Regions from separate parts of the Streptomyces sp. NPDC056222 genome, predicted to be linked through region 1. Evidence: riboswitches for the same ligand, from Rfam matches in the RefSeq annotation. Region 1 holds a riboswitch; the other holds the start of a gene.
The links. A riboswitch is a leader RNA that binds a small molecule or an ion and turns the genes downstream of it on or off. The one in region 1 is predicted to bind cyclic di-AMP.

Region 1 (4,407 bases):
AGCGGTACGACAACGTGCCCTACGGCACGGCCTTCGAGAAGCTCACCGCCCTCGCGTACCCCGAGGGCCACCCCTACCACCACACGCCGATCGGCTCCATGGCCGACCTGGACGCGGCCACCCTCGAGGACGCGCGGTCCTTCTTCCGCACGTACTACGCGCCGAACAACGCGGTGCTCTCGGTCGTCGGCGACATCGACCCCGCGCAGACCCTGGCCTGGATCGAGAAGTACTTCGGCTCGATCCCGTCCCACGACGGCAAGCTGCCGCCGCGCGACGGCACCCTGCCGGAGACCATCGGCGAGCAGCTGCGCGAGGTCGTCGAGGAGGAGGTCCCGGCCCGCGCGCTGATGGCCGCCTACCGGCTCCCGCACGACGGCACGCGCGAGTGCGACGCCGCCGACCTGGCCCTGACCGTCCTCGGTGGCGGCGAGTCCTCGCGGCTCCACAACCGCCTGGTCCGCCGCGACCGCACGGCGGTGGCGGCCGGCTTCGGCCTGCTGCGGCTGGCTGGCGCGCCGTCGCTGGGCTGGCTGGACGTCAAGACGTCCGGCGGTGTCGAGGTGCCCGAGATCGAGGCCGCCGTCGACGAGGAGCTGGCCCGGTTCGCCGCCGAGGGCCCGACGCCCGAGGAGATGGAGCGCGCCCAGGCCCAGTTGGAGCGCGAGTGGCTGGACCGGCTCGGCACGGTCGCGGGCCGGGCCGACGAACTGTGCCGCTTCGCGGTCCTGTTCGGCGACCCGCAGCTCGCCCTCACCGCCGTGCACCGGGTCCTGGACGTCACCGCGGAGGAGGTGCAGGCGGTTGCCAAGGCCCGGCTGCGCCCGGACAACCGCGCGGTGCTCGTCTACGAGCCGACCGGTACCGAACAGAGCGACAGCGACGAGGAAGAGGGAGCGGACCAGTGACCGACGCTGCCGCGTCTTTGACGAGCATGACGTTCCACCCGCAGCCGGAGCCGGGCACCGCCAAGCCCTGGGCCTTCCCGGCCCCGGGCCGTGGAGCGCTGGACAACGGCCTGACGGTGCTGCGCTGTCACCGCCCCGGCCAGCAGGTGGTGGCCGTCGAGATCTTCCTCGACGCCCCGCTGGACGCCGAACCCGAGGGCCTGGACGGCGTGGCCACGATCATGGCCCGCGCCCTCTCCGAGGGCACGGACAAGCACTCCGCCGAGGAGTTCGCCGCCGAGCTGGAGCGCTGCGGCGCCACGCTCGACGCGCACGCCGACCACCCGGGCGTACGGGTCTCCCTGGAGGTCCCCGTCTCCCGGCTGCCGAAGGCGCTCGGCCTGCTCGCCGAAGCGCTGATCGCGCCGGCCTTCCTCGACACCGAGGTCGAGCGCCTGGTGCGCAACCGGCTCGACGAGATCCCTCACGAGACGGCCAACCCGGCCCGCCGGGCGGCCAAGCAGCTCTCCAAGGAGCTGTTCCCGGCGACGTCGCGCATGTCGCGGCCGCGCCAGGGCACCGAGGAGACGGTGGCGGCGATCGACGCCACGGCCGTCCGCGCCTTCTTCGAGGCGTACATGCGGCCCTCCACGGCCACGGCCGTCGTCGTCGGCGACCTGACCGACGTGGACCTGGACAAGGTCCTCGCCGAGTCGCTGGGCGCGTGGACGGGGAACACGGCCGAGCCGCGCCCCATGCCTCCGATCACGGCCGACGACACCGGCCGGGTGGTCATCGTCGACCGGCCGGGCGCCGTCCAGACCCAGCTGCTCATCGGGCGCGTCGGCGCCGACCGGCACGACCGTGTCTGGCCGGCCCAGGTCCTCGGCACGTACTGCCTCGGTGGCACCCTCACCTCGCGCCTGGACCGCGTCCTGCGCGAGGAGAAGGGCTACACGTACGGCGTCCGTGCCTTCGGCCAGGTGCTGCGGTCCGACGGTGAGGGCCACGGCGCCTCGATGCTCGCCATCAGCGGCTCCGTCGACACCCCCAACACCGGACCGGCACTTGACGACCTGTGGAAGGTGCTGCGCACCCTCGCCGCCGAGGGGCTGACGGACGCCGAGCGCGATGTGGCCGTGCAGAACCTGGTGGGTGTGGCGCCGCTGAAGTACGAGACGGCGGCCTCCGTCGCCGGGACGCTCGCCGACCAGGTCGAGCAGCACCTTCCGGACGATTTCCAGGCGCAGTTGTACGCCCGCCTGGCCGAGACCGGCACGGTGGAGGCGACGGCGGCGGTCGTGAACGCCTTCCCGGTGGACCGTCTTGTCACCGTGCTCGTCGGTGACGCGGCGCAGATCGAGGAGCCTGTGCGTGCCCTCGGCATCGGCGAAGTGACTGTCGTCACCGGCTGATCAAGACAACCTCGCGCCACTTCGAGGACCCCGTCATCACAGTATGGCGGGGTCCTCCTCTTTGTCCGTATTGAGGGAAAGGGTGGGCGTATGCCCTGTGGCATGTCTTACAAACGGGCGTGTCTGTTTGCTGATTGAAAGACAGTCCGCTTAGCGTCGGTCCGGCTGTTCGCCAGTTGCACCCGCCGCGAGCCCGTGGCATCGGACAGTCATCGCCGAGTCCCCGTCAGGCGCGAGCCTGGGGAGCCGGGGACCCACACGAAGTCCCTGGGGTGAATCGGACGCCTTCGCATCCGTGCGGAGGGGCCCGTAGGAGACCTTCCTGCTCCGAACCCGTCAGCTAACCCGGTAGGCGAGAAGGAAGGAAAGGATCAGCCACTACATGGCGTTCACCCGTGCCACCGGGAAGCATCGTGGTCCGAGCCGTATGGCGCGCCGTAGCGCGGGCATCGCCGGCATCGCGACCATCGCCACCACCGGCGTCATCGGAACCCTCGCCTCACCGGCGCTCGCCGCCGACGCGGACGCCCCCTCCTTCGAGGACACCGGCCTGACCCAGATCGTCGCCGCCGACACCCTCGCGGCCACGATCGACGCCCAGGCCGCCGCCCAGGAGCGCGAGGCCGCCGAGGCCGTCGAGCGGGCCAAGGCCGAGGCCCGGGCGAAGGCGGAGGCGAAGCGCAAGGCCGAGGCCCGCGCCAAGGAGATCCGCGAGGCCAAGGAGCGCGCCGCCCGCGAGGCCGAGCGCAAGCGTCTGAACTCCTTCCAGCTCCCCATCGCCGGTTCGTACGTGACCACCAGCTACCAGGCCGGTGGCGCGCTCTGGTCCTCCGGCAGCCACTCCGGCGTCGACTTCCGGGCCGCCTCCGGCAGCCGGGTCGTCTCCGTCGGCTCCGGCACCGTCGTCGAGGCCGGCTGGGGCGGCGCGTACGGCAACAACATCGTCATCCGGATGAACGACGGCACGTACACCCAGTACGGTCACCTGTCGTCCATCAGTGTCTCGGTCGGCCAGACCGTCACCCCGGGCCAGCGGATAGGCCTCTCGGGCTCGACCGGCAACTCGACCGGCCCGCACCTCCACTTCGAGGCGCGCACCACCGCCGAGTACGGCTCCGACATCAACCCGGTCGCGTATCTGCGCGCCCGCGGCGTGAACGTCTGACCGCAGCCACGGAACAGCGTCAGAAAAGCCCCGGCTCGTCCTGAGCCGGGGCTTTTCGCTGGCCAAAAGATATCCATGTTCCCGGATCGCCTTCGGAAATTCCGTCCCGCTGCAATAGAGTCGCCGACGAACCGGTTTCGCGCGGATCAAGGCGGAGGTCGAAGATGCGCATTCCCGCGCAGTCGGTATGCACGGCGATTCGGGACGACATCGTGTCCGGGGTCCTCCCGTGCGGCAGCCGGCTGACCGAGGAGCAGCTGGCCCGCCGTTACGGGGTCTCCCGCGTCCCCGTCCGTGAGGCGCTGCGCACCCTGGAGTCCGAGGGCTTCGTGATCAGCCGCCGGCACGCGGGCGCCCATGTCGCCGAACCCACCGAGCAGGAGGCGGCGGACCTGCTGGACGTACGGGCACTGCTCGAGCCACTGGGCGCAGCCCGCGCCGCGCAGCGGCGCACCGACGCCCATCTCAAGGTGCTGCGGGGCCTGGTCAGGCTGGGGCAGGAGCGGGCCAGGCGCGGTCAGGGAGAGGATCTGCGCTCGCTCGGCAGCTGGTTCCACGAGACGTTGGCACAGGCCTCCGGCAGTCCGGCGCTCACGGCGCTGCTCACCCAGCTGCGGCACAAGATCGCCTGGATGTACGCGGTCGAGCCCGCCGCCCAGCCGGTCGAGGCGTGGGCCGAGCACGGGGCGATCGTCGACGCCGTGGCGCGCGGCGACGCCGAACGGGCCCGCACCCTGACCGCGCTGCACGCCGAGCGCTCGCTGGCGCAGCACCGGCTGAAGCGCCAGGAGCGCTCACGTGTGAGGGCTTCGCAACACGTCGTAAACACCGCGAGCGCCCAGAATTAACACGCGGGCCGTATACAAAGAATAGAAATTCTCGGGCTTTCTTTGTGCTGCCCGGAATTCCGGAATGCCGGTGGTCGGATCGGCGGGGAAAA
Region 2 (4,407 bases), on a different contig from region 1:
AGTTGGTGGCGACGGCCAGGTCGGCGATGGTGACGTCCTCGGTCTCACCGGAGCGGTGGGACATCATGCACTTGAAGCCGTTGCGCTGGGCCATCTCGACGGCGTCCAGGGTCTCGGTCAGCGAACCGATCTGGTTGACCTTGACGAGCAGGGCGTTGGCGGTGCCCTCCTCGATGCCGCGGGCGAGGCGCTCAGGGTTGGTGACGAACAGGTCGTCGCCGACGATCTGGACCTTGGAGCCCAGCTTGTCGGTGAGCACCTTCCAGCCGGCCCAGTCGTCCTCGAACAGCGGGTCCTCGATGGAGACCAGCGGGTACGAGGAGACGAGCTCCTCGTAGTACTCGGTCATCTCGGCGGCCGTGCGGGACTTGCCCTCGAACTCGTACGAGCCGTCCTTGTAGAACTCGGACGCGGCGACGTCGAGCGCCAGCGCGATGTCCTTGCCCGGGGCGTAGCCCGCCTGCTTGATGGCCTCCAGGATGAGGTCGAGCGCCTCGCGGTTGGAGTCCAGGTTCGGGGCGAAGCCGCCCTCGTCGCCGAGGCCGGTGGACAGGCCCTTCGTCTTCAGGACGGCCTTGAGGGTGTGGTAGACCTCGGTGCCCCAGCGCAGGGCCTCGGAGAAGGACTCCGCGCCGATGGGCGCGATCATGAACTCCTGGATGTCCACGTTGGAGTCGGCGTGCGAGCCGCCGTTCAGGATGTTCATCATCGGAACGGGCAGCAGGTGCGCGTTCGGGCCGCCCAGGTAGCGGAAGAGCGGGAGGTCGGAGGCCTCGGACGCGGCGTGCGCGACGGCGAGGGAGACGCCGAGGATGGCGTTGGCGCCGAGCGAGGCCTTGTTGTCCGTGGCGTCCAGGTCGAACATGGCCTGGTCGATCAGGCGCTGCTCGGTGGCGTCGTAGCCGACGAGCTCCGGGCCGATCTGCTCGATCACGGCGAGGACGGCCTTCTCGACGCCCTTGCCCTGGTAGCGGTTCTTGTCTCCGTCACGGAGCTCAATGGCCTCGAACGCACCGGTGGAGGCACCGGACGGAACAGCAGCACGACCGGTGCTGCCGTCGTCGAGGCCGACCTCGACCTCGACCGTGGGGTTGCCTCGGGAGTCCAGGATTTCCCGGGCTACGACGACGTCGATGGACGGCACGAGCATCTCCTTCTGGGATGTGACGCTAGATGTGACGCTTGCTGTGCAGGGTCGCTTTGGCCTTGCGCCAAGAGCCTAACCGGCTCCGGGGCTCCGGCCCGCCCGGCGCCCGCCCCCTGGGACGAAAAAGGACCCGAGGGCAGGTATCCCGGGTCAAAACACCCCAGACCTACTCACCGGTAACGCGGGGTGAGGGGCTACGGGAACCCCGCATCCGGGAACCCGGGCGCACGCGGAGCCGGGAAACGCGGAACCCCGGCCCGGCACACACGGGGGAGGGTGCGCCGGGCCGGGGTGGTCACCGCGGGAGGGTCGGAGGGGCCGCGTGAGCCGCCGGACTCACGCGAACCGCCGGGCTCACTTCAGGTGAAGCTGCTGGCCCGGGTGGATCAGGTCGGCGTCCTCGACGACGTCCTTGTTCAGCTCGAAGAGCTTCTCCCAGCCGCCCTCGACCTTCTGGGCGGCGGCGATCTTGCTCAGGGTGTCGCCGGCGACGACCTTGTACTCGCCGTCACCCTTCGCGACCTTCTTGCCGGTCGGGGTGGTGACGGTCTTCGCCTCGGCCTTCGGGGCGGTCCGCTGCTCGCTGCGGGTCGTCGGCTGCTCGGCCTTGCGCTCGGGGGCGGCCGGAGCGGCCTGGGCCGGCGCGCTCTCGGCGGCGCCGGTGTACGCGGCGCCGGAGAGGCCCACGCCACAGCTCGGCCAGGCACCCTTGCCCTGGCCGGCCAGGACCTTCTCGGCGATCTGGATCTGCTGCGACTTCGAGGCCTGGTCGGCGGTGGCGGCGAACGCGGTGCCACCGTAGGCGGCCCAGGTGGAGGCGGAGAACTGCAGGCCGCCGTAGTAGCCGTTGCCGGTGTTGATGGCCCAGTTGCCGCCGGACTCGCACTGGGCGACGACGTCCCACTCGGAGGCGGTCGCGGCCGAGGCGGACCCGGCGGTCATGAGCGGCGCGGCGACGGCGACACCGGCGATGCCGGCGAGGGCGACGGCGCGGGTGGCCTTGGAGGCACGACGGTGTTTGCCCTTGGCGGAAAACAGCATGGGGAATCTCCTCACCGACGCCTACGAGGTGAGCTGTCGGGTTCGGGCCATGTGAGTTGCCCGGCCGCGCGACCTAGCGCGCGGCTTCACCCCAAGCCGCGTCCTCGGCCGCCTGTCTCAACGGCCGGGGGCGGCACTTACCTTGGGTCCCCCGCTCCTGCCTTCGGCGCATGACGCGACGACTGTTCCCATCGGCCGACGGCAGGATTCGGCGTATCGGTCGACGGGGCCCGCGGTGGCGAGCGGTGCTGACCGTAGACACAGACCTCTCCGAAGTTCAAAGAGGCCCATTGGGGAAATATCGCCCGTACCCACTTCGGGACGAAGGGTGTTTACGCAGGTGAGAGGTGACGGAAGCAAACTTTGCGGACGCGATATGCCAGTTGAGGCAAAGAGACCCATGTCTCAGTTGCACAGAACCGGACATACAGCCCCGAACTACCCCTTCGACGGGAGGAGATCGATCGTCAGGTCGAGGCTCTGGCCAGGGATGATGAGGTCGGGATCGGCACCCACCGTCGAGCGGTTGGCGTCATAGAGAGCGCCCCAGCCGCCCGGGAGTTCGTTCTCCCGTGCAATGTCGGTGAGGTTGTCGCCGGGCTTGACGGTGTATTCGCCCGAGTTGCCCTTGGTGTCCGTAACACCCGCGGAGTCCTTGGAGTCCTTGACATCCCCGGAGCCCGCTACATCCGTACTGTCCGACTTCTCCCCATTCCCGCCCGGGGTCGCCTCGCCTGTCGGCGCATCAGCCGGAGTGTCCGTTGGTGCGGCATGTCGACCGTTTTCACCACTCTTGCCCGGATTGGCCGTCTCCTCCGGGGCCGCGTCACCGCGGTGCTTACCGGTGCCCGGAGTCGCCGGCGCGGAAGGCGTGACGGAGGTCTCGGGGACGGCGGTCGGGCTCGACGTCGAGGGCGCGGTGGTCCCGGGGGTGACGGTCTCGGGGGTGGTGGCCCCGGGGGTGGCCGGAAGGCCCGCCGTCCGGTTCGACTCCTCGACCGGGCCCGTGGGCTCCTCCGGAGTGATCGCAGGCCCCGGGTCGACGCCGGGCGCGAGGCCGTCGTTCGTCAGTCCGGCGATCGGGGCGCAGGTGGCCCACTGCGTGGAGCCGGCGGCGAGCGCCTTGTCGGCAACCGCGATCTGCTGGGCACGGCTCGCGAGGTCCGCACTGGTCGCGTACGCCAGACCGCCGTACGTCTCCCAGGTCTCCTGCGTGAACTGCAGTCCGCCGTAGAGGCCGTTGCCGAAGTGTGCGCTCCACAGGCCGCCCGTCTCGCACTCGGCCACCCGGTCCCAGGTGGCGGCGTCGGCGGCGGAGGCGGAGCCCGCGGCGAGCAGCGGCATCGCCAGCGCGGATCCGGTCACGCCTGCGGCGACCACTATGGCGGGGGCCTGGCGGGGTCTGCGGTGTCGTCCGTTCCCGGAGCGCATACGGAGGGCCTTTCGCGTGACTGCTGAGATGACGGTGAACGTAGCGGCATTCGAACGTCAGTAACAAGTCGATGCAGCGGAGATCACGTAAAAGTCACAGTCTTGACGGACCGTCAGCCACCCAAAGGGGAGAACTCGACCGGAAGCGTGCGCAATCCACGCATGATGAGCCCGCCGCGCCACCGCAGATCGGCAGGATCGGCGGCAAGTCGCAGGTCCGGCAGGCGAGTCAGGAGCGTCGCGAGCGCGATCTGTCCCTCCAGCCGGGCGAGCGGAGCGCCGATGCAGTAATGGATGCCGTGCCCGTACCCCAGGTGCTGGTTGTCCCGCCGCGACAGATCAAGGGTGTTCGGCTCGTCGAAGCGCGCCGGGTCACGGTCGGCGGCGGCGAGCACGACGAGGACCGGGTCGCCCGCCGGGATCTCCTGCCCGCCGATGGTCAGCGGCTCCATCGCGTACCGCCAGGTCGCCATCTCCACCGGCCCGTCGTAGCGCAACAGCTCCTCGACACCGGTCTCCAGGAGTCCCCGCTCCCCCGCCGCGATCGAGGCCTGGAGCCGCTCGCGCTCGCCCGGGTTGCGCAGCAGGGCGTACACGCCGTTGCCGACCAGGTTGACCGTGGTCTCGAACCCCGCGAAGAGAAGGATGAAGGCCATGGCGGCGGCCTCGTTCTCGGTGAGGTGCTCGCCGTGGTCGGACGCCTTGATGAGCCCCGAGATCAGATCGTCGCCCGGGTCGAGCCGCTTGCGGTGGATCAGCTCCGCCAGATAGCCGCGCATCTTCTTGAC

Region 2: it holds a riboswitch for cyclic di-AMP, as region 1 does, so the genes downstream of both, ACFC0D_RS32765 (transglycosylase family protein) here and ACFC0D_RS28025 (M23 family metallopeptidase) in region 1, are expected to answer to the same signal.

What each region holds. Positions count from the first base shown of each region.
Region 1 is NZ_JBHJTL010000073.1:23,623-28,029, reverse strand. It holds gene ACFC0D_RS28035 (M16 family metallopeptidase) at 1-908, shown strand, start outside; gene ACFC0D_RS28030 (M16 family metallopeptidase) at 935-2,302, shown strand; cyclic di-AMP (ydaO/yuaA leader) riboswitch at 2,506-2,672, shown strand; gene ACFC0D_RS28025 (M23 family metallopeptidase) at 2,685-3,467, shown strand; gene ACFC0D_RS28020 (GntR family transcriptional regulator) at 3,632-4,315, shown strand.
Region 2 is NZ_JBHJTL010000105.1:16,043-20,449, reverse strand. It holds gene eno (phosphopyruvate hydratase) at 1-1,150, opposite strand, end outside; gene ACFC0D_RS32765 (transglycosylase family protein) at 1,502-2,188, opposite strand; cyclic di-AMP (ydaO/yuaA leader) riboswitch at 2,192-2,367, opposite strand; gene ACFC0D_RS32760 (transglycosylase family protein) at 2,627-3,553, opposite strand; gene ACFC0D_RS32755 (cytochrome P450) at 3,733-4,407, opposite strand, start outside.